One region of the Halobacillus seohaensis genome, then DNA from elsewhere that is predicted to be linked to it. Evidence: predicted binding sites of a transcription regulator. Region 1 holds the regulator's gene; each other region holds the start of a gene.
What was found. The regulator LexA, encoded in region 1, represses DNA repair genes until DNA is damaged. The targets are predictions, from matches to a motif close to CGAACATATGTTCG.
Positions count from the first base shown of each region.

Region 2: the regulator LexA is predicted to act here: its motif matches at 4,984-4,997, upstream of ACFQIC_RS01540 (DNA polymerase IV).
Region 3: the regulator LexA is predicted to act here: its motif matches at 3,749-3,762, upstream of ACFQIC_RS10580 (YolD-like family protein).

Region 1 covers NZ_JBHSZV010000004.1:13,752-21,574, reverse strand. Annotated here, with positions in the region: gene tkt (transketolase) at 1-290, opposite strand, end outside; gene ACFQIC_RS00350 (DUF896 domain-containing protein) at 476-709, opposite strand; gene ACFQIC_RS00345 (YneB family resolvase-like protein) at 781-1,440, opposite strand; gene lexA (transcriptional repressor LexA) at 1,753-2,376, shown strand; gene ACFQIC_RS00335 (DUF2680 domain-containing protein) at 3,133-3,456, opposite strand; partial or broken gene ACFQIC_RS21070 (IS3 family transposase) at 4,810-4,866, opposite strand; gene ACFQIC_RS00325 (voltage-gated chloride channel family protein) at 6,024-7,331, opposite strand; gene ACFQIC_RS00320 (DUF421 domain-containing protein) at 7,345-7,823, opposite strand, start outside.
Region 2 covers NZ_JBHSZV010000004.1:246,849-254,671, reverse strand. Annotated here, with positions in the region: gene ACFQIC_RS01560 (acyl-CoA mutase large subunit family protein) at 1-1,322, shown strand, start outside; gene mce (methylmalonyl-CoA epimerase) at 1,338-2,150, shown strand; gene ACFQIC_RS01550 (acyl-CoA carboxylase subunit beta) at 2,158-3,705, shown strand; gene ACFQIC_RS01545 (M20/M25/M40 family metallo-hydrolase) at 3,774-4,901, shown strand; gene ACFQIC_RS01540 (DNA polymerase IV) at 5,013-6,257, shown strand; gene ACFQIC_RS01535 (beta-class carbonic anhydrase) at 6,703-7,269, shown strand.
Region 3 covers NZ_JBHSZV010000025.1:218,421-226,243, reverse strand. Annotated here, with positions in the region: gene ACFQIC_RS10600 (YwgA family protein) at 1-357, shown strand, start outside; gene ACFQIC_RS10595 (ABC transporter permease subunit) at 479-2,452, shown strand; partial or broken gene ACFQIC_RS10590 (2-hydroxymuconate tautomerase) at 2,759-2,941, opposite strand; gene ACFQIC_RS10585 (YwhD family protein) at 3,112-3,645, shown strand; gene ACFQIC_RS10580 (YolD-like family protein) at 3,782-4,123, shown strand; gene ACFQIC_RS10575 (transglycosylase domain-containing protein) at 4,348-6,408, opposite strand; gene speE (spermidine synthase) at 6,552-7,379, shown strand; gene speB (agmatinase) at 7,449-7,823, shown strand, end outside.

The sequences.
Region 1 (7,823 bases):
GAACCCCACTGACGAAATGACTTTAAATCATCAATCGTTACATTGTAGCCTGATAAGTGTAGCAGGCTATATAAAAGCATGGAACCATGCCCTGCGGATAAAACAAAGCGGTCACGGTTGAACCAATCAGAGTTACCTGGATTATGGTTCATAAATTGCGTCCATAAAGTATACGCCATTGGAGCTGCGCCCATTGGCATTCCCGGATGGCCAGAGTTTGCATTTTCTACTGCATCAATTGCTAATGTACGGATCGAGTTAATAGATGTTTGTTCGAGGCTGTTTGCCATAATTAAATAATTTCCCCTTTCAAATTCACGTATATGTAACATATATTATCCTATAATGAAAATGCTTAAGTGACAAGCATAGTTATCGAATTACGTGATAAAATGTTCCGAATTTTATTGTTCCCTTAGTATAAATTATTAAACAAAAAGGCCGCACTTAGGGTGAGTGCGGTTATATTAATGCCTTAGTTTTTTTTCTCATTATCCTGCATTTTTTTAAGCTTTTCAGGAGTGACATCTTTACCTTCAGGGTCTACTACTGTCATCCCTTTTAATTGATTCTTAAAAGATTTGCGTACGTTTTTTAAATATTCCTGACGAAGTTCTTGTTGTTCTTGCTTTTCTTCCTCATTTAATCCTTGATCTTTGGATTTATGTGACAGTTCATTTATGCGATTTAACTTTTCGTTTGAAAGCATATAAGAAACTCCTTTTGGTATTAGAATACATAGAAAGACAAGAGCCTGTCGACATTTGTCTTCTGTATATACTAACGTTCCCTATCACTTTTTTCAAGTGTGACAAACTCCTGATACCTTCTATGTACCGTTGCCTTTGAAACATCATATCCTAGTCCTCTTAATGTCGCTGCTATCTCATTGAATGTTAAGTTATTGTTTCTAAGACGCACAACCTCTTCGACTGGAAATGCTAACCTTTCCCTACCAGGAGCAAGGTGTTGGTTCGATAAATTATCATGAGGATTATATCCATTATCAACAGCTTTCTTCATCCCTCTTTTTATTTTCATATTATGGATCTTCCGTTGATATTCTTCAACGACACCTACAATTTGTAAGACCATAGAGTCAGATTCTGACATTCTTATTTCCCCATCATCTGTTAAAGAAAAAACACGTACATTTAATTTATATAGTTGGTGATACAAAGCAATTTTGGTATTTCCCCGTCCTAACCTTGTTTCATCTTGAACAAGTAGCAAATCCGCTTCGCCTTTAGCAAATTGCTCAAGCAGCCGGAAAACCCCTTCTCTTTCTATTTCATATCCACTCGCTTTTTCTTCAATACAATCCACAACTTCGATAGATCTTTTGTTGGCCATCGCTATCAATTCAGATTTCTGTCTGGCTAGCGAACTCATTTGTTCTTCTTTCTCTGTACTTACTCGACAATATAAAATAGCTTTCATGCATCTCTACCTCTCTTCTAAAGCTTCCCTTCAAGCGTACTATACGCTAGTCACCATAGAAAAGTATAGAAACACTAAACTAGCAGCAAATAATAAAATATAAGTCACATCTAATTTTGAAAGTTTATTAAACATAGTTCCACTCCTCGTCATTTAGAACAAACGTTCCTGGAAACATTTGTTCGCTTTTGATGGTTATATTACATAAGAACGTCTGTTCTTGTCAACACCTTTTTCGAACGCTTGTTTGTGTATTTGAACATCACATGATAGAATGTAGTTACTATAAACCTATGTTCGAGGTGTTCAATTATGAATAAACTTTCAAAAAGGCAACAAGAAATACTAGATTTCATTAAAGAACAAGTATTACTTAAAGGATATCCACCTTCAGTTAGAGAAATCGGCCAATCAGTAGGATTGGCGTCGAGTTCCACGGTCCACGGGCACCTTTCTAGATTAGAAAAGAAAGGGTTTATACGGAGGGATCCAACAAAACCTAGAGCAATTGAAGTCATTGAGTTAGAAGAAGAATCCACAATACCTAGGGCAGAAGCTGCTTATGCCCCTCTAATTGGTAAAGTAACTGCTGGTTCACCAATCACAGCCATTGAAAATATTGAAGAATACATTCCACTGCCAGACTCCTTGGCGGGAACGGATGATAATAGCTTTGTTCTTATTGTACAAGGAGAAAGTATGATTGAAGCTGGAATATTAGATGGAGATATGGTGATTGTTAAACAACAAACAACTGCTGATAACGGAGATATTGTTGTAGCCATGACGGAAGATGAAGAGGCTACTGTTAAACGCTTTTTTAAAGAAAGTAATTTTATTCGCTTGCAACCGGAAAACGCCACTATGGAGCCCATCATATTAAACGATGTATCCATTTTAGGTAAGGTCGTTGGCTTATACCGTACTGTACATTAATCTTGTTAACAAAAACAGCTAGGAGCAAATGACCATATGCTCCTAGCTGTTTTTGTTTATATCGTTCCATTTCAAGTAATACCTACTTATCTATGTTATTGGTTGCCAATATAAGAAGTCAGCTAGGTAACTTAAGTTACTTCTTAGAACTGGTTCTAAACTAGATTAATTACAATGCACAAACGATTCACTTAGAATAGTAGTATATTGATATATTAAATCTCTGTATTTATATTAAAGAAAAAAAGGAGTTATTCAATAAACGAGACAGGATTGTTGAAGACTCGATTCCGAGATGATTGTGTGGAGAAAGAGGCAGCGGGGAAGGAGTCGCGTGCCATATATTTCCATCGGAATCATATTGTTCTCCGTTTTTGCTAAAGTATGAGATATCTGTTATATCTATTGAGCCACTTAGATAAATTGTTAAAAACAGGTATGATGGTCTTTTTAAATAAAGCCCGCCTAATTAAGGGCCTTGACATAAAGCCACTGTGGTTAATAATTTCAGTCCATAAACAGCAATTAGGAGGCTTACCTGGTGTGTACCCCCATTCTCCGGTGAAAAGCAGCGGAACAGCCATTCTTTTATTCCACAATCCGGGGTTTAGTTGAACAAGAATATCATAAAAAATGCTCAGAGCTTTTTTGCTCCAAGCATTTTAATTATGGCGTTTCTATCCTGTTCATATGTTTACTAATCATAACTTTGTTTCATCTTCTGACTTCAAATTTTGCACTTCAAAACTAAACACGTTAATCTTTCTTATGATGTTTTTTATGATGTTGATCCCACTTTGGCACAAAATCATTTTGTTCTAACTTATTATAGTGATCTTCGAATTTAGAAATCATTTTCAGACCCTTTTCTTCATTAAATACCCCGTACTCAACATATTTGTTGATAATTTCTTTTTTCTGATTAAAGGCTTCTTTTTGTAGAATTGCCATCTCTTTTTGCTGCTCTTCAGTTAATTTCACATCAGAAAATCCTTCCGCTTCCGTCTCTGATGGTAAGAATCCCATAGTTCCTATAGATAATAGAAACGCAACTATTAAACCTAACCAAACTTTATTCATTAATACAACTCCTTTACCTATTTGATTATTAGAGTGTGCAGTACTTTCAAATTTATCCTTCGTATGGTAATTCTTTTGTTTACTGTGGACAATAGATAAACTACTAGATCCGAGATATATAAGTCCAAATAAAAATGCCCTGACGCTTAGAGCGCCAGGGCATTTAACAGTTAATAAGTTTGTAGATATTGCTCACGTTCCCAAGGGTGTACTTGTGTACGGAACATATATTATAGGAAGAAACTCGATCAAAGGTTATCAAATATTTTGATTTAACGGGCTTTACTTTTCAATCGAATCAAACCGAATCAGGGCATTTCATCTTATATGGGGTGTTTTCGGGGTGTTTTTGGGGTGAATCGGGATAGGATAAACAGTATAATATTTATCATTCGTTGCTTGGCAACTAGACTAGAGAACAAGTTTATTTATTTTTCCACTATCATCAGTTAAAAACAAAAGAGATGACGCGGCTTCCCCTTTCACGGGAAACCACGCCATTCCGGCGCTTTGATTAGATGATTCCGAGTGGGCTCGAACCAACACGACCTCCACCCTGTCAAGGTGATGACCGCATAGAAGATAGTAAGAGAATTGCTGATTTGATGCCGTCTAATTAAGTGTTATTCTCAACTCTTATGATAAAGTTGGATGGTTTACGAACCTTGTTGACGTGTTTGGTCAACAAGGTTTATTTTGTTGAACCTAATTACTCACCACTTTTGTTTTTGAACAAAGGGATCAGATTAAGCTCTATATTTTTGCCGTCAAGATACTTATCATAAAGATTTTTGGATCATGCCGCCCATTCCCTGTATTAAATAAATAATAGAAGATAAGATGTGAAAACCCCTATATAATCGGTTTTCCAACTTTACGGAATTAGTATGAGGTTAAATAAGATATCGGTGTTAATAAGGAAAATCCAGTCAATATCCAGTCCGAAGTGCCACCTTACTAGTGTATTTCACCATTAGAAAATAAATTTAAAACTTTTTTCAAAAAATGTGAGACCAAATGAGGAATAAAAAGCGATTAGTCCAGATAGGGGATTAAGAAAATGAAAATTATTAATGGGAAACAGCGACCACTATTAAGATTTAATGAGTTTATTTTTACACTTTGCGTTTAATCACACCAATTCACAACCATTTGTTTATCTTCGTGTTACTGAACAAACACAACAATACCTTTTCGATTCCTAGAACAATTTCGCGCAATTTCATACCCTTTTAGGCAAAGCGTGGTCATTTATGTGATCACCCTCTTTTTGGTGATCACATAGTTGGACTGGATTGTCAACACGAAATCAGACAAATATGTTAAGATGTTTCTTCTTGAATTAAATTGGGCTTAGATACTTAGCGTTCCATGAATTCGTATGTGATTGTACCAGGGGACATAATCAAATCAAATAAGGCCAGATCAAGTGTTTCTGGCTTTCGAGTGTTCCTCTATAGACAAAGTCTGTCTTACTCACCTTATATATGTAACTTCAGCGACCGTATTATCATAAGGACAGCCCTTCATGCTCAAAGAGCGATCTATTCCAAAGGTTTCAAGTAACTCTTCGGTCGCTTGATTTTTAAATTCATTTCCGCGATCGGTATGAAAAAGCTATAATTCATCAAGATTCCCATCATTGGAAGCGAAGACTTTCTTAACCAAAGCCGCTTCAGGCATGGATAATAGTAGTGGTTGCTTTTGAATCATTCTGTTGTAAAAAAAAGCCTTCCATCAATTTAATGATGTTAGGACTAACAACACTACCTACCCTTTATATTACAATCAATCGTCTCTAATATCTATATATCTATATATTTTGCATACGTAGTGTAAGAGGCTATCACAACACTAATTATAATTTTATCAACTTCCTAATTTAGGAAGACTGATCCATAATCACTTAAGTCCATTAAATTCAAACTATCAATTTTTTTGTACTCTGTTTAGTGTAATTCGCTTTCAATTTTCTTCAAGAAATCAACTTATGTCAGTTTTATTTGATACTTTCATCGCAAAGGCGTCTATATAAGTTAGATTTATTAGAATTATTCAATATACTTTGATCATTGTTCCTGAAACCATCAATAACCCATTCCAATTTAGTCCTTCGTAGAAGAAACGCTCAAATATAACCCCGCTATCTCTTATACCCAATATCTCCCTTCTTCCTTCCCCTACTTAATTACGAGACCACTATCTATATATAACGTTTGTCCAGTTATAAATTGACTCCAGAGGCTGAAACATGATTGGTTCTCTAATATCTTGAAGTAACACGACTTAGCGCGTTTGTGAGATAATCGTTTCTTTTCTGAACTTGCCATCCGTTGGGTATACTAAGCCAGGCGCTACACACAGAGCTAATAAAACAAAGATAGCCCTCCACCATTTAGATATGAACCCCGGAAGTAATGACTAAACCTCGCCTTAATCGGTTACATCACTTCTGCCTTCCCTATGTAGGGATAAGGACTTAATCCTTTTAACATCCTCCAGTCTTTTGCTTTTTGACTTTTGATAGTCGTAAAAGACACCGGTTTAATAATCATTATCACTTTACACTAAGGGTTTCTCTTCTTTTCAATATTTTCAATGGTTTCTCCCTTAACGATATGATATAACCTACTCTTGGGTTCCTGTATTTGTTGAGAAGGCCATAGTCCATGGTGTCCGGAAAATATATAACTAACTAGACAAGCGATAAAAAAGTATTCTACTCCTTTTCCATCAAACATCTCCATTGCCAATAAGAAAGCTGCTATAGGAGTATTAGCACCACCACTAAAAGCAGCAATCATTCCTAATGCAGCGAGAAATGACATAGGTAAATCTATGAATGTATGTAAGGTATTGCCTAATGTTGCTCCCATAAAAAATAAAGGGATGGCCTCTCCCCCAACAAAACCAGTTCCAAGCGTAACTGCAGTAAATATTAGCTTGGCTAAGAAGGCAAAGGGAGGAACATCTTCTTGAAAAGATTGTTCAAGCATATCTAACCCTCGGCCATTGTAATCTTGCGAACCTACTATTAAAGTCAATGCCACAATAATAAGCCCCCCTACAAATGCCCTTTTCATATGGTTTTTATTTAGATATTTCTCAGAGAGTTTTTGAATACCATGTCTTAATTGACAGTATAAGATAACTAAAAGACTAAAAATAATGGAGACAACAATAACTTTTGCAAACGTAATTACAGATAGTTCTGGAACCGTTTGGATAACTAGTTCTTCGTGTACAACTCCCCAAGCTGCTGTCGCTATATAATGACCGACAAAGCTCGCCGTAAGACACGGAATAATTGCTTCAAATTTCATCTTACCTAAAACAGCCATCTCTATGCCGAAAATAGCACCTGTTATGGGTGTTCCAAAGGCCGCACCAAATCCGGCACTTATGCCACTCATGAGGATAATTTTTCTATCGATTATGTTTAGCTTGAAGAACTTGTTTACAGATTCAGCCACACTTCCTCCCATTTGGACGGCCGCACCTTCTCTTCCTGTTGAACCCCCAAATAAGACAGTTATAAAGGTTGCCAAATAGACGATGGGTCCCATTCTTTTTAGTACCTGTTTTTTTCCATGAACCCCATCTATCACTAGATTATTTAACTCAGCAGCATCATGTAAAGTATTATTCAAAAACACCCTTCCAAAAGTCATATATATGTACCCGATGACAATTCCTCCTAGAGGAAGTAGGAAGAAAAGCCATTCATTTTTTTCCTCTCGTAACTCTCCTAGAAAATCATTCGTCTCTAAAAGGAAAGCGGTTGCTGACCCCACAATAATACCAATTATAATTCCAAATAATAGCCATTGACCGAGAACCGAAAAAAAGTTTTTATACTTTTGTATAGTTTTCATTCAGCAGTTACCCTCATTTCAGGTCTTTTGGAAGTTCTTCTACATGTTTTTTATTTTTAATTTCCTCAAAAATATTATTCGATACACTTGTTTGAGTTACTGATGTTTTAGCAGGTGGATTACAATGATTCACTTGCATCATCGATATCAGCAATTGAATATCCTCTTTCGTAGCGTATTCCTTATTAGGTTTTAACATATATCCTAATTGACCATTTGATTCAATGGTAGCCCATTGTAAATCACTAAACGTTTTTATATTTTGTTGTCTCAATCGTACTTCAAGCATATCAACAGTTAAACGTAACTGTTTTAAATTCCTTTCATTAATTTGACCATTTTCGACGACAAGAACTGATTTTCCGTAAATAAAAGTCTCCATAGCATCATATTTCAAAACGATATACTCAATAAAAATAAGTGTAAGTACCAGTAACAGTGTGATGACCATTGTAATCCAAATGTTTCTGTCACTTACCGGTTGAATAACTA
Region 2 (7,823 bases), 230 kb from region 1:
TCGATTTACCTACACAAATTGGCTATGATTCAGATGATCCTATGGCTGAAGGAGAGGTTGGAAAAGTAGGCGTAGCTATTGATTCATTAAAAGATATGGAATTACTATTTGACCAAATTCCGCTTCATGAAGTAAGCACATCGATGACGATCAATGCACCAGCATCCATTTTGCTTGCTATGTATATTGCAGTTGGCGAAAAGCAAGGGGTGGAGCCTGGTCAGCTAACAGGAACTATTCAAAACGACATCTTAAAAGAATATATTGCAAGAGGTACATATATTTATCCTCCAAAACCATCGATGCGACTAATTACAGATATTTTTGCGTATTGTCAAAAAAATCTTCCTAAATTCAATACGATTAGCATATCAGGTTATCATATTCGCGAAGCGGGCTCAACGGCGGTGCAAGAAGTGGCCTTTACCATAGCAAATGGTGTAGCTTACGTAGAAGCAGCAATTGAAGCTGGGCTTGAAGTTGATAAGTTTGCACCGAGACTTGCCTTCTTTTTTAATGCGCACAATCAATTTTTTGAAGAAGCTGCTAAATACCGTGCAGCCCGTAGAATTTGGGCTAAAATTATGAAAGATCACTTCAAAGCCAAAGACCAAAGAAGTTGGAAAATGCGTTTTCATACTCAAACAGGCGGTAGCACACTCACAGCTCAACAGCCGGATAATAATATTGTGAGAGTGACGATGCAGGCCTTGGCAGCTGTGATGGGAGGAACGCAAAGTCTTCACACAAATTCTAAAGATGAAGCTCTCGCGTTGCCTACGGAAGATTCTGCCCGCATTGCACTAAGGACCCAGCAAATAATTGCTCAGGAGAGTGGGGTAGCTGATACAGTTGACCCTCTTGGTGGATCGTATTATGTGGAAGCGTTAACAGATAAAATTGAGGAACAAGTGAATGATTATTTGAATCGAATTGAAAAAATGGGGGGAGCTGTGCAAGCTGTGGAAGAAGGGTATATGCAGCGAGAAATTCATCAGGCTGCTTATGATGCCCAGAAACGTATGGAATCAAAAGAAGAGATAATAGTTGGTTTAAATGAGTATAAACTTGAAGAAGAGATAAATCCGGATTTATTAAGAGTGGATGAACAATTAGAAGCGGGACAAATTGAACGAACTCAGCAGATCCGTAGTGCACGTAATCAAAAGAATGTAGATAAATGCCTGCAAGGTTTGAAACAAGCAGCCATGTCAAATGAAAATGTAATGCCATATATTGTAGAAGCGGTGAAAGCTTACGCAACTGTTGGTGAAATTGCCAACGTACTAAGAAATGAATTTGGTGAATATTCGGGAATGTAGGAGGATGAAGATGACATGAAACCTATACGTGTACTTATAGCGAAACCAGGCTTAGATGGACATGACCGTGGTGCTTTAATAATTGCTCAGGCGCTACGTGATCATGGAATGGAGGTTATTTATACAGGATTACGGCAATCCCCTATACAAATTGCAAGGGCCGCGGTGCAAGAGGATGTGGATGTAGTTGGTTTATCTTCTCTTTCAGGAGCGCATAGATCTCTTTTTCCTAAAGTGGTAGAAGCGCTTGCGAATGAAGCTGCTTCAGATATCCCTGTGATTGCTGGAGGGGTTATCCCTGCAGAAGATATCACTTACTTAGAAGAAAAAGGAGTAACAAAAATTTTTACAAGCGGCTCACATACTGACTCAATAGCTCTTTTCATCAAGCAAATGATGAATCATGAAACGAGACAGCCACCTAAAAAAATCTCCCATATCGGCATTGCAGTGGAAAGCCTAGAATTGGCTCTTCCTTTTTATCAGAATACATTAGGGTTGCAAATTGAAGCAGTGGAGGAAGTTGTGTCGGAACAAGTCCGTGTTGCATTTTTGCCAATTGGCGAGACAAAAATCGAACTGTTAGAACCGACTGATGATCGTTCCCCTATTCGTAAGTTTATTAATAATAAAGGTGAAGGTATACATCATATTGCCTTAGAGGTTGATAATATCGACAAGCGATTACAGCAGTATAAAGAAGAAGGCGTTAAGCTTATTCATGATGAACCGAAAGAGGGAGCCCATAACAGCCAAATTGCTTTCTTACATCCAAAAGCAGGCGGGGGCGTTATGTATGAGTTATGTCAACCGAAACAGGAGGACTGAAAACAACATGGATATTTATGATAAAATTTCTGAACTTTATGATAAACGTAGACAAGTACAATTAGGTGGCGGAGACGAACGCATCGAAAAACAACACGAAAAAGGTAAATGGACAGCTAGGGAACGAATTGACTATTTAGTTGATAAAGATAGTTTTATTGAACTGAACCCTTTTGTCGAACACCGTCATGATGATTTCGGGATGAATGGAAAAGACGCACCAGGAGAAGGTGTAGTCACAGGGTTTGGAAAAATTCAAGGACGTCCAATTTATTTATTTGCTCAAGATTTTACTGTATTTGGCGGAGCCCTTGGAGAAATGCATGCAAAGAAAATTGCAGCAGCCATGGATTTAGCTGTTAAAAATGGAACACCTTTTATTGGACTGAATGATTCAGGTGGAGCTCGCATACAAGAAGGTGTTTCCTCGCTAGATGGCTACGGTCAAGTGTTTTATCGAAATTCCATCTATTCAGGAGTTATTCCACAAATTAGTGTGATCCTAGGTCCCTGTGCTGGTGGGGCTGTATACTCCCCAGCTATCACAGACTTTGTGATTATGGTTGAGAAAACATCACAAATGTTTATTACTGGACCTAAAGTTATTGAAACTGTGACTGGTGAAAATATTTCTGCTGAAGACTTAGGTGGTGCTCATGTACATAATACACTAAGTGGTAATGCCCATATTAAAACTGAAGATGAGGCGACGGCTCTCGACGCAGTCCGCGATCTCATCAGCTATTTGCCTCCCAATAGTAAGGAGAAACCTCCACGATTAGCTGCAGGAGAGGATGATGACTATTGTCCGGACATAATCGATAAGATTCCGTTTGACCCGATTCGTCCTTATGATGTACGAATCATTATTGACGAAGTGGTAGATACTAATTCTTTTTTTGAGATTCATAAAGATTTTGCCAAAAATATCGTCGTGGGTTTCGCCCGTTTAAAAGGTCAGTCGGTGGGCTTAGTTTGCAATCAGCCTAAATATATGGCTGGGGGACTTGATATTGATTCAAGTGATAAAGCTGCTCGTTTTATTCGTTTCTGTGATTCATTCAATATTCCAATCATTACGTTTGAAGATGTTACGGGCTTCTTCCCTGGTATAAAACAGGAGCACGGGGGAATTATTCGTCATGGAGCTAAGATTTTGTACGCTTATTCTGAAGCAACTGTTCCCAAGCTAACGGTTATTACGAGAAAAGCTTATGGAGGAGCTTATGTTGCTTTAAACAGTAAATCTATAGGGGCAGACCTTGTATATGCTTGGCCGAATGCAGAGATTGCGGTTATGGGTCCTGAAGGGGCTGCGAATATCATTTTTGCCAAAGATATTCGAGAAAGTGAAAATCCTGAAGAAAAAAAGCAAGAAAAAATTAATGAATATCGAGAAAAATTCGCAAATCCTTATGTGGCTGCAGGGTTAGGTATGGTTGATGACGTGATCGATCCTCGCGAAACGCGATTGACCCTAATTAATGCTTTAGATATGTTGAAAAACAAACACGAAGACCGTCCGTATAAAAAGCATGGAAATATCCCGCTATAATTGACACGCCTAATGTGTTCCGCTAACGTACTAAGTGGACACGGTTACATAGAAGGGGGAACCTATAGATGGTGAGAATTAACAAAGAACGTTTATTAAAAGAGTTTATAGAATTGGTTAAAATTGATTCAGAAACTAAAGATGAAGCAAAGATTGCAAAGGTATTAACAAAGAAATTTAAGGATTTGGGGGTTGAAGTCATTGAAGACGATGCAAAGTCTAAGACTGGTCATGGAGCAGGGAATTTAATTTGTAATTTAAAAGGTACAAAGAGTGATGCTGATACGATTTATTTTACTTCCCACATGGATACCGTAGTACCAGGAATTGGGGTCAATCCTTCTGTGAAAGACGGCTATATAGTAACAGACGGTTCTACAATTCTTGGGGCAGATGATAAAGCAGGTTTAGCGGCGATTTTGGAAGCGATCCGCAGTCTTCAAGAACAAAATGTTGAACATGGTGATTTGCAATTCATCATTACAGTTGGTGAAGAAAGTGGACTTGTGGGCGCAAAAGCACTTGACAGCAAACACTTACAGGCAAAATATGGTTATGCAATTGATAGTAATGGAAAAGTTGGGAACATTATTATTGCAGCTCCAACGCAAGCTAAAGTCAATGCCGTTGTGAAAGGCCAAACAGCTCATGCTGGTGTAGCACCTGAAAAAGGAGTCTCTGCCATCACGCTTGCTTCAAAAGCCGTAGCAAAAATGCCTCTAGGGCGGATTGATGAAGAAACAACAGCAAATATTGGTCGTTTTGAGGGTGGCCAACAAACAAATATCGTATGCGATCACGTAGAAATTTTAGCTGAAGCTCGTTCGTTAGTTCCTGAAAAAATGGAAGCCCAAGTGGAAAAAATGAAACAAGCGTTTACTGAAACTGCTGAAGAAATGGGCGGGGAAGTTGAGCTGAAGATTGAAATTATGTATCCTGGTTTTAAACATGAAGCTGGAGATCAAGTTGTAGAAGTAGCTCGAGCGGCGGCAAATAAAATCGGACGAGAAAGCGAGCTGTTGACCAGTGGTGGAGGAAGTGATGCTAACATTATTGCAGGATTTGATATCCCCACTGTAAACTTAGCTGTTGGTTATGAAGAAATTCATACGACAAATGAGAAAATACCTGTTGCTGAATTAGAAAAGATAGCAGAATTGGTATCAGCTATTATCATAGAAGCAGGAGAACAGTAGTTTCGAAACAGTCATGTGATAAAACATGACTGTTTTTAATATTTTTTGTAATTTTGATCGCGACAAATTATGTTACAATATAAGAACAACCGTTCGAAAAGGAAGGATTACATGTCAAAATGGTACCCGAAAAATGGCAGGGTCATTTTTCATGTGGATATGAACAGTTTTTACGCTTCTGTGGAAATGGCATTTGATCCTTCACTAAAAGGGAAGCCATTAGCCATTGCCGGAAACCCTGAAGAACGTAGGGGAATCGTCGTTACAAGTAGCTATGAAGCTAGAAGGTATGGTGTGAAGACCACCATGCTCGTTGGGGAAGCAAAGCGACTGTGTCCAGATTTAATTGTGATGCAGCCAACTTTTGAACGTTATCGAACAGCTTCCAAAGAAATGTTCAAAATCCTTGCAAACGTAACTGATGTTGTTCAACCTGTTTCGATTGATGAAGGATATATGGATATTACCGGGTGCCATGAACAAGGTTCACCACCTGAAATTGCCGAAAAGATTCAAAATCGAATTCAGAAAGAATTAGATTTACCCTGTAGCATAGGCATTGCGCCAAATAAATTTTTAGCTAAAATGGCTTCCGATATGAAAAAACCTATGGGCATAACAATATTAAGGAAAAGGTATTTACCTCAACAATTGTGGATATTACCTATAGAAGAAATGTACGGAGTAGGCAAGAAGACAGCTGAGAAATTACGAAAAATTAATATTAAAACGATTGGAGATCTAGCTAGCCACCCCGTATTTGAATTAAAAAATTTATTAGGAATAAACGGAGAGCGACTTATAAACCGTGCAAATGGAATTGATGATCGTGTTGTTGATCCTGATGCTGTTCACGAATTTAAGAGAATTGGAACATCAACTACGCTGGCTCAAGACACAACGGATGATCTAGAAATTCGCCAAGTGTTTCGCCGTTTAGTGAACAAAGTGGAAGCTAGAATGAAAAACAAAAGTGTATTAGCAAAAAACGTTCAATTGACAATTCGTTATCATGATAGGAGAACCGTAACTAGAAGTAAGCAATTACAGGATTTTATTGGTACAAGCGATGAATTATTTCAAATGGCTGTCGAGCTTTTCGATAAACATTGGAATCAAACTCCCGTGAGGTTATTAGGTGTGACTGCACAAGACTTAGCTGAGAAGTCTGAGGTCACACAGCAACTAGACCTTTTCAATTATGAACAGTATGCGAGCAAGGAAAAATTATACAAGGTCATAGAGACATTGACAGAGAAGTATGGAAAAAACACTTTTCGAACCTTGAAAGATTCCACTGATCACAATGTCACGACAAGTTTCCAGAAAGATTTCTTGGATGATTATAAGAAGTAGAAGATTTGTTGTTATTCAAATATGAACACTAATATATCTACCTTCGACAATGCATTAATCGATGTTCGAGGGTTTTTTTAAGTTCTGAAGGAATAATGTTTTAAAGAGCTGTCTTATAAAGGATTGAACGTAGTTTACTCATAGCGGGCACCTCCTTCTTTAATGTATACATACTCAAGCTGGGAGTAGGACTGTTGTACTGATTGTATTTGAAGTGGTATATGTTTTTATTCCCATTATGGCAAGGCAGAAACGAAGGAAAAGGATTGATTTAACCTACGAATAAAGTCCTGATTTTAAGTTTATCTGCTTGCCACTAAAAGGCATAGAGAGATTGGAAGCCAACCAGAAGTAGAATATTTTGTTTTCTACTTTTCAATTAGGTATAAAAACTGTAAACTAAATAACAATTGAGATTTAATAAATAGGTAAAGGTGGATGCTGTATGAAAGTAGTAGATGAAATTTTAGCTTTTAATGAAGAGTTCGTAGAGAACAAAGAGTATGTGAAATACCAAAAAGGTAAGTTACCTAATAAAAAGCTAGTTATTATTTCTTGCATGGATACTCGTTTAGTAGAATTGCTTCCAAAAGCTTTAAATGTTGGAAATGGTGACGTTAAGATTATAAAAACCGCTGGTGCAGTGGTTTCTCACCCGTTTGGAAGTATTATGAGAAGTGTTCTTTTAGCTGTGTATGAACTAGAAGCAGAGGAAGTTTGTGTGATCGGTCACTATGACTGTGGTATGGCTAGCTTAAAAGCTGAAAACCTTATCGAAAAGGTGAAAAACCGAGGTGTGTCAGAAGAGAAGTTAGAAACCCTAAGGTATTCTGGAGTTGACTTTGAAAAGTTTCTAAAAGGCTTTGACTGTGTAGAAGACAGTGTGAAACAAAGTGCGGATGTGATTCATAATCATCCACTTATGCCGAGAGATTTACCTGTCCACGGGCTAGTTATTGATCCTGAAACAGGAAAGTTAAATAGAATTCTAAATGGTTATCAAGAAGTGTGACTCAGTTTAAACACTGTTCATTAATTTGTAAGTAGGGTTATTAAGAGTAGCAGTTCAATTCGCACATGAATTGAACTGCTTTTTTGTGTTGAGAAATATCATAAGAATAGAATCATAGTTCCGTTGTTAGAAACAGATAAAGGGGCTTAGGGGCGATTCGCTTTCCCGCGGACGAATGACGTACTGGTCAAACCTTCTCGATCTGTGCGGTGTCTCTAACTCATCCGTATTCCACAGCAGTCTCATCGTTCCTCTTCACTCCTTATCATTATTGAAATGAACGTAATCATCAATAAGAGTAAAAGTATGCTATCGGGTAAAAAATTTTGAAAGGTAAGACATGTTATGATTCCTTACATATTTTCAGAGTTATCAAAAAACTGTGTTAGGTTTTCTGACATTATAACTGACATTGTCATTGAAATACTCTATGCTGATACTAACAAAAGAAAAAGGAGAGGAATAAGTATTGTTTAAAGTCCCTAGGTGGGACCTAGACTTAGCCCTGCTGGTTATTATTGCTTGGAACGTTTGAAACACTATCGTTATTTCCA
Region 3 (7,823 bases), on a different contig from region 1:
CCGTATTCTGAAGAATTGACGCTCCGAATAGAAGAAATGTGTAACCTTGGATTTATAAGTGAAACAATGGAAGAGAAGAAAAATTATTATCAGTATCGCTATGAGGTGACGGATTCCGGGCGAGAATTTATGGAGCATTACGAGGAATCCTTGCCGTCATTAAACGATCATATTGATATGATGAATGGGAAAAGTTCCCGTTTCCTTGAGCTTGCATCTACTATGCTTTTTTTTGAACATCTTCCTAAATCTGAAGTTATTGAAAAAGTATTTTCAGTGAAAAGTAAGCAAAATTATTCAGAAGATGATATGGAAGAGGCTTGGGAGTTTATTGAGAAGTTACGAGGCATTCATTAATATAAAAAATAGTAAGATATGCTGACATTCAGTATATCTTTTTTTACTTTTTTTCTGGGAAAGTGAGATAATTTTCAAGGAAATGACGGGGGAGTGCGGAATGAGAGTAATCAGGTTCGTGATGTATTACATTCTCGGTCTGTGTGGAATTTTTCTAATTAGTGCTTCGCCGGCTTTATTTAGGAATGGAACCTATTTTAGTTTGGGGAGTTATGTAAATGAACTCTCGGGGTTGGTGAAGTCGATAACTGATTTCGGTGAGTGGACCTACCAATATAAAGGAAATGCTGTTCCTTTTTTAGAACATTTATGGGATCCTTATTTTTATTCAATGACCATCTTTTTTGGATCGATGGTGGGGGCAGTGCTTATTGCTTTTTTACTTGCATTGGTTACTTTTTTCTTGCCCCGATTTTTAAAACAAATCGTTATGCGCTTGGTTAATATTTTGGAATCTGTACCGGATTTGTTGTTGGCTTTCTGTATTCAGCTATTTATTGTTTGGTTTTACAAACAAAGTGAGATTTTGTTAATGGATTTCGTCACAGTGGGAGGAGAGCGGATTTATGCGCTTCCGATGCTAGCGCTGGCTGTCTTGCCAACCGTGACATTATATAAAATCATCCTTGTTCAAGTAGATGAAGAAATGACGAAATCATATGTCGATATGGCTAAAAGTAAAGGGATGGTGCGTTCGTTTATTTTGAATATACATGTATGGCGTAACATCGTGAAAAGCACATTTTACCACTCAAAGCTGATCATTTGGGGAGCACTTTCGAGCTTATTGATGATTGAATACATATTTAACATTAATGGAATCACCAATGCTTTCATTGAAGGGTACACACCGATCGTTACTGTGTTAATTCTTACCATGTTGTTTACTCCATTTTATATTCTGTACCAAGGAACCGAGATGTTTATTTTTAGAGAAAATAAAGTGGCTGAAGAAACCAATATGAAGATGAATAGCTTTATAGGGTCTCGCTCATTAAAGAACAATCGGGGCTGGATTAAACAAGCGTCCAAAGCAATCGGTGTCCATTTTAAGAATAGTAAGTTTCTGATCGGGTTCGCAATTATATTTTGTATAACAGCTATTAGTATTATTTATACACTTATAGCTGATCCTTTAGTAGAGAAATACAATCTTATCTATGACAATGAGGGGGTATTAGCAAGTGCCCCTCCGCATACACCTGAATATGTTTTCCTAGGAACAGATCGGCTTGGCTTTAGTATTATGGATCAATTGTTAGTAGGAGCTAAGTATACAATTTTATTTGCCGTGTCCATTGCGTTTCTACGGGTGATGCTTGGTTTTTTATTAGCCATTCCATACGCCTTCTTTTTGTCGCGACGTCTACAAAGAGTCTTTGATAAAATGATAGATGGTATGCACTTTTTGCCGATGACGATCATTGCTTACTTATTGTTGACTCCTGTGCTAATCATGCCGCAGGGTGGGTTTGCTACGACTGAAATGGAACGGATTCTCTACCAAGGCATTATTCTTACTATATTAGCTGTGCCACTGCTCGTTATCCTATTTGGAAATGAAATGAAGCTTCTTAAGAAGGAAGAGTTTGTGTTAAGTACAAAAGTTCTGGGAGGAAGTTCTGTACACTTATTGTGGCGTCATTTGATGCCGCATTTAAGTGCACGAACAGGCATTGTTTTCGGGCAGCAATTCATTCAAACATTGTTGATTTTTATCCATCTAGGCGTTTTTAGTATTTATTTTGGAGGTACTAAAATGTCTTATGCACCCATGCAAGCAGATCCTCCTCAGTCCACGACGTATGAGTGGTCAGGGATGATTGGGGCTTCAAAGGATGCGTTGATGACCGGGCGTTGGTGGTACATCATACCGCCATTAATTGGTTTTATGGTACTGATTCTATCGATGCAGCTGATCATCCAAGGGATTAAAGAAGTACAGCAGCAACGGGTCGGTGTTCCGATCGAGCAGAAATCGTGGTTACAGCGCCTTTTAAGAAAACCGAAGACAAGCATCAAACCAGTAGATCGTGAGAATCCTTCGCGCGAAGAATTTATTTTTACTAATAAGGAAATAAATGAATGGAAGTGAGGACATTTGTCTTAGGTGATTGAAAGTCGGTTAAGTGAAGTGATCTGTTTTTTCGTTTTTTATATTATAAAGTGAGCTTTTGTCATCAAAAAGCGGATATGGGAGTGATTGTTACTCCAGACTATCAGAGAACGGAGTGATGACAGAAGTATTTCACGATTGCTTTCCTTGTTGCGAGGGGAGTTTGAAGTCTTAAACAAACGTTTGATTAAGGGTAGCAAAAGGGGAGGATGGTGGGGTGGAGTTCGTTTGGTACAACATTAAAAAAACCTCAAGCGAAATTCAACTTGAGGGCGCATTCCTTAATTAATCAATGAGGCGTTTACCTGCGACACCATAATTTTGTTTATTCATTTCTTCAATCACGACTGTTACCGCTTCTTTGGGTGCGCCTGTATTCTCTGTTACAGAGTTCGTTACACTTTCGACTAACGCTTTCTTTTGTTAGTCTGTGCGCCCTTCAATCATTTGAACCGTTACGATTGGCATACACGATCTCTCCTTTAATCTTATAATATATCTCACCAGTATACGTTTCGCTTTTAAATGAGAATTTCCTGCTTTTTCTTGAAAAAGTTGTAGGGCTATGATCTGAAATAAGCAGAAATTCTATGTTAGAATGAAATTAATAACCACCTTAAAAGGAGGGGCAATTCAAGATGAGTGAATTTAATAATAAAGAAGAAGGCACTGATAAAAAGAAAAACCAATTTACAATTTTAAAGGATGATGCCACTGATGGGCACGGAGGCTATGGTGTCGGTTCTATCAGTCTTGAAAATATGACGCCGGTCATTATCGATCCTAATAAAGAAGAAGCTTTTGTTGATATGGGAGCTCTTCATGCTAGAAGTGCTGTAGAAAAACGAATTCGTTTCTCGACTGATCGCTCGCAAGTAGAAAACGGTAAACTTTACTGGATCGTTTGGATAACAGTTGATTATCGTGGAGGCAATCCTTGCTATTATGGAGTAGCTGGAAGTGAAGTCGTCGTTGACCGTGAAATTAGACGTGGTTATAAATTGCTGCCAGAACATGTGAATCATATGGATAAATCGTTAAAAGGACGATTCGCAGTAGATCACATGGACGATAAGTCCAAGCAAATTTTAAGTGATTACTTACGCAATTTCAAAGCTGAACTTTGGGAGAATACCAATCAAGAACTTAAAGACAGTTTAGAGATAAAATAAACCAAGAGCGTCTCCTCTAATTAGAGGAGACGCTCTTTACTGATTTTCAGCTCTCAATTTCCCAAAAATAACAGTGTAGGAGATAAAGTTGTATGTTGAAATAGGAACAAACGTTCGTTTCGGAAGGGTGATAATAATGGATAATCACAAACGAGATCGAGGTACGATCAAATGGACTTCCCTTATGCTGCCTGAGCATGTAGAGATGATTAAGAAAGTATGGAAAGAGGATAAACGGGTAGAAAAAGGAGTTCTTGATGAGCAAAAGGCTGCGGAAATCGATTTTATTTTGCAACGGGCACTACACGATGAATTGACGGTAGATGTACGTGTGCACAATGGTTTCGATTATGAGGAATGGCGATTGAAAATTAATCGTGTCAATAAACTAGAGCGAAAGATTTACGCCTTCGATAAGAGTTTAAAAGAAGAGGTTACGTTTCAATTGGATGATATCACAGATATTGTGATTGTATAAGTGCATAAGGTGTGTTCACAAAATGTTCATTAAATTTCAGGGTGGCAATTCTTGACTAAAGAGCTTTAAGGGTAATAATATTAAGGAACACATGGATATACATGTATGCTAGGACGAAGAAAACGACCGGTCAATTGCCGGTCGTTTTCTTTATATTTTTTTAAGGTTTGATCCGAAATAGAAGAATCTATTAACAAACAGAACAAATGTCCGAGAACTGATGTTTACCAGAACCAGTCTACAACACTCTTATACCATGGGTCCTCCTGCAATTCTTTTTCAATTTCTTCAATATCAGAGTCTTCCTCCCCTTCACACGTTTCCTTAGGTATATCATCTTTAGACATGTAAACGAGACGCTCCTTCGGACAAGCAGGTCCGGAAAGCTTTCCGGATGCTGGGTTAATGTAAACTCCCTTTAGACCAGGGGGAGGGGTGAAGGCGGAAATAGCCAAAGGCTCGTGGATCTGTTCCATTGAATTCGCCCATACTTCCTTGGAATATTGGTGATCCCTCGCTTTCGTGATCTTACGGTTATCATCATATCCGGTCCATACACCCATTACGTACTGCGGACTAAAGCCAATCATCCAGCTATCGAAATCCGTCGTTCCTGATTTTCCGCCATACATACGAGTCAACTCATCAGCGATACTTGACCCCGTTACACTCGTATAGCCGTTTAAAGCAGGATCAAAAATACCTGTCATCATTTGGGTTATGGAAAAAGCAGCTTCCTTATCAATTGGTTTATTATCCTTGTCCTCGTTACTAACAGGCTCATATTCATATAAAGTATGATCACGGTGGTCGGTGATTTTCGTGATCGTATGTTTCTGAACGTTCTTGGACCCACTGATTAAACGAGAATAACCGTCAACCATATCATAAAGAGAGATAGAGGCTGTCCCTAATGCGAGAGAGGGGACAGCAGGTAAATTTCCGTCAAATCCAAATTCGCGAAGCGTGTCGACTAGTTTCTCCGGGCCCAGGTCTACATTTGTTTGCACTGCATAAATGTTGTCGGAAAGGGCGAGTGCTTGAGCCATCGTAATCTCTTGATCAGCATAATAATTGTTGTAGTTGCTCGGACTATATATTTTCCCTTCCTCGATCTCAAATGACGTCGGTTTACTTTCTAACATCGTTAATGGCGTATAATTATTTTTTAAAGCTGTGTAATACAAAAATGGCTTGATCGCTGATCCGACCATTCGTTTCGCCTGGGTCACGCGGTTGAAAGGACTTTTTGCATAATCACGCCCTCCAGCCATAGCTGTTACAGCGCCGGTATCATTGTCCATTACGACAGCAGCTGTCTCAATTTCAGTTTCCTGATTAAATTCCTCTGTAAGAGCCCGCTCAAGCTTAGCTTGATGTTCCTCATTTAAAGTCGTATAAATACGAAAACCGCCAGACTCAATTGATTCCCTATCTGTATCTAGCAAACGAGCAGCTTCATTAACTACTTCATCTTGAAAGAAGGGAGCCACTGCTTTAGCGTTTTCCTCTGAGTGATCATAGTAATCAAGCGATGCAGTCACGGCTTCATTTTTCTCAGAATTCGTAATATACTTTAAGTCATTCATCCGCGTTAAAATTCTTTCCTGGCGAGTTTCAGCATTGTCCTCATCAGCAAGCGGTGAATAGTAACTCGGACCCTTAGGTATCCCAGCAAGCATAGTCGCCTCCGAAAGCGTTAACTCATCAGAATTTTTATTAAAAAAGTACCGACTAGCTGATTCAATTCCGTAAGCTCCGTGTCCGTAATAGATTGTGTTTAAGTAACCTTCGAGAATTTCATCTTTTTCATAAAAAATTTCCAAACGAATCGCAAAAAAGGCTTCCTTTATCTTCCTAGTCCACGTTTTTTCATGAGTTAAATACAAATTCCGTGCGTATTGCTGGGTAATTGTACTGGCGCCTTCCACCATTTCCATCGCCTTTAAATCGGTCAAAACGGCAGACCCTATTCGCTTTATATCAAATCCAAAATGGCTATAAAAACGATGGTCCTCAATCGCAAGTGTGGCATTGATTACTTCCTCAGGCATTTCGTCAATACTGATCCAGTAGCGATCTTCCCCTACATCGTGACCTTCTATGACTCCTCCGTCTGCTTGATAGAACAATGTGTTTTGTGAAGTTGACAGGGAAGGGGGGCCAAGAGTAATCGCATAGGCAAGGATCCCAAGAACTACAATTATGCCAACTATTCCACAAGCTGCTGCTGCTTTGAATCCTCTTCGCAGCCATTTCCAGGTTAATCGAATAAATAATAGCATTCTCCCATTCTCCCACCTGTTATAATTACTACTATTATGGGAAAAAGATAGAAAAATTAAACATTCATCAAACATTCCCTTGCTTTTTCCATAGATTCCTCTATAATTTCATTGTTTAAACGTGTCGAAAGGAGACCAACTTTATGGCTACATGGTTTACAGAAAAACAAACCGAAAACTTTGGCATTACCGCAAAAGTAAAACGGTCTTTGCATAAAGAGAGAACGGATTTTCAAGATTTAGAAATGCTCGAGACAGAAGAGTGGGGCAACATGCTTGTCCTCGATGATATGGTTATGACCACCGAAAAAGATGAATTCGTGTATCACGAAATGCTCGCACACGTTCCATTGTTTACGCACCCAAGCCCGAAGAAAGTACTTGTTGTTGGAGGAGGAGACGGAGGGGTTATTCGTGAAGTGCTCAAACATGAAAGCGTAGAAAAAGCAGTGCTCGTTGAAATTGATGGAAAGGTTATCGAATATTCCAAACAGTACCTGCCGGCGATCTCAGGCGCTCTTGAAGATCCCCGTGTCGATGTACAAGTAGATGACGGCTTCATGCATATTGCTAAAAGTAAACGCGAATATGATGTCATCATGGTGGATTCAACCGAACCGGTTGGGCCTGCAGTAAGCCTCTTTTCCAAAGGATTCTATGAAGGCATCGCCAAGGCATTAAAGGAAGATGGCATCTTAGTAGCTCAAACAGACAATCCTTGGTTTAAATCAGAACTCGTTCGTCAAGTGCATGCCGATGTAAAAGAAACATTCCCGATCACAAAAGTGTATACAGCCAACATTCCAACCTATCCGAGCGGACTGTGGACCTTTACAATGGGGAGCAAAATCTATCACCCGCAACGGATCCCGGTCGAACGTTTCACAAATATCAAAACCAAATACTATACAAGCGAACTGCACAACGCCTGCTTCGCTTTACCGAAGTTCGTGAAAGAGATAATAGAATAATTTGAATTGTTCGGGAATTGAGTGGTACCTGGTACCACTCAATTCAAAACAGTGAAAGGAGAATATCCGATGCGATTTGATGAATCTTATTCAGGAAAAGTGTTCATTATGAGCCGCGCCACCGAAGACGAAGCAAATGCTGTAATCTACGGGATGCCAATGGACTACACTGCAAGCTTCCGCCCCGGATCCCGATTTGGCCCGAACCGAATCCGAGAAGCATCGGTCGGACTTGAGGAATACAGCCCATATCTCGACCGCCATCTCGAAGAAGTCGCTTACCACGACGCCGGCGACCTAATGTTTCCATTTGGCAACGCACAGAAAAGCATCGACATCATCGAAGACTACATCAAAGAACTTTTGGAAAAAGGAAAGTTTCCGATTGGATTGGGTGGAGAGCACTTGGTCAGTTGGCCGGTCATTAAGGCGTTTCATGAAACG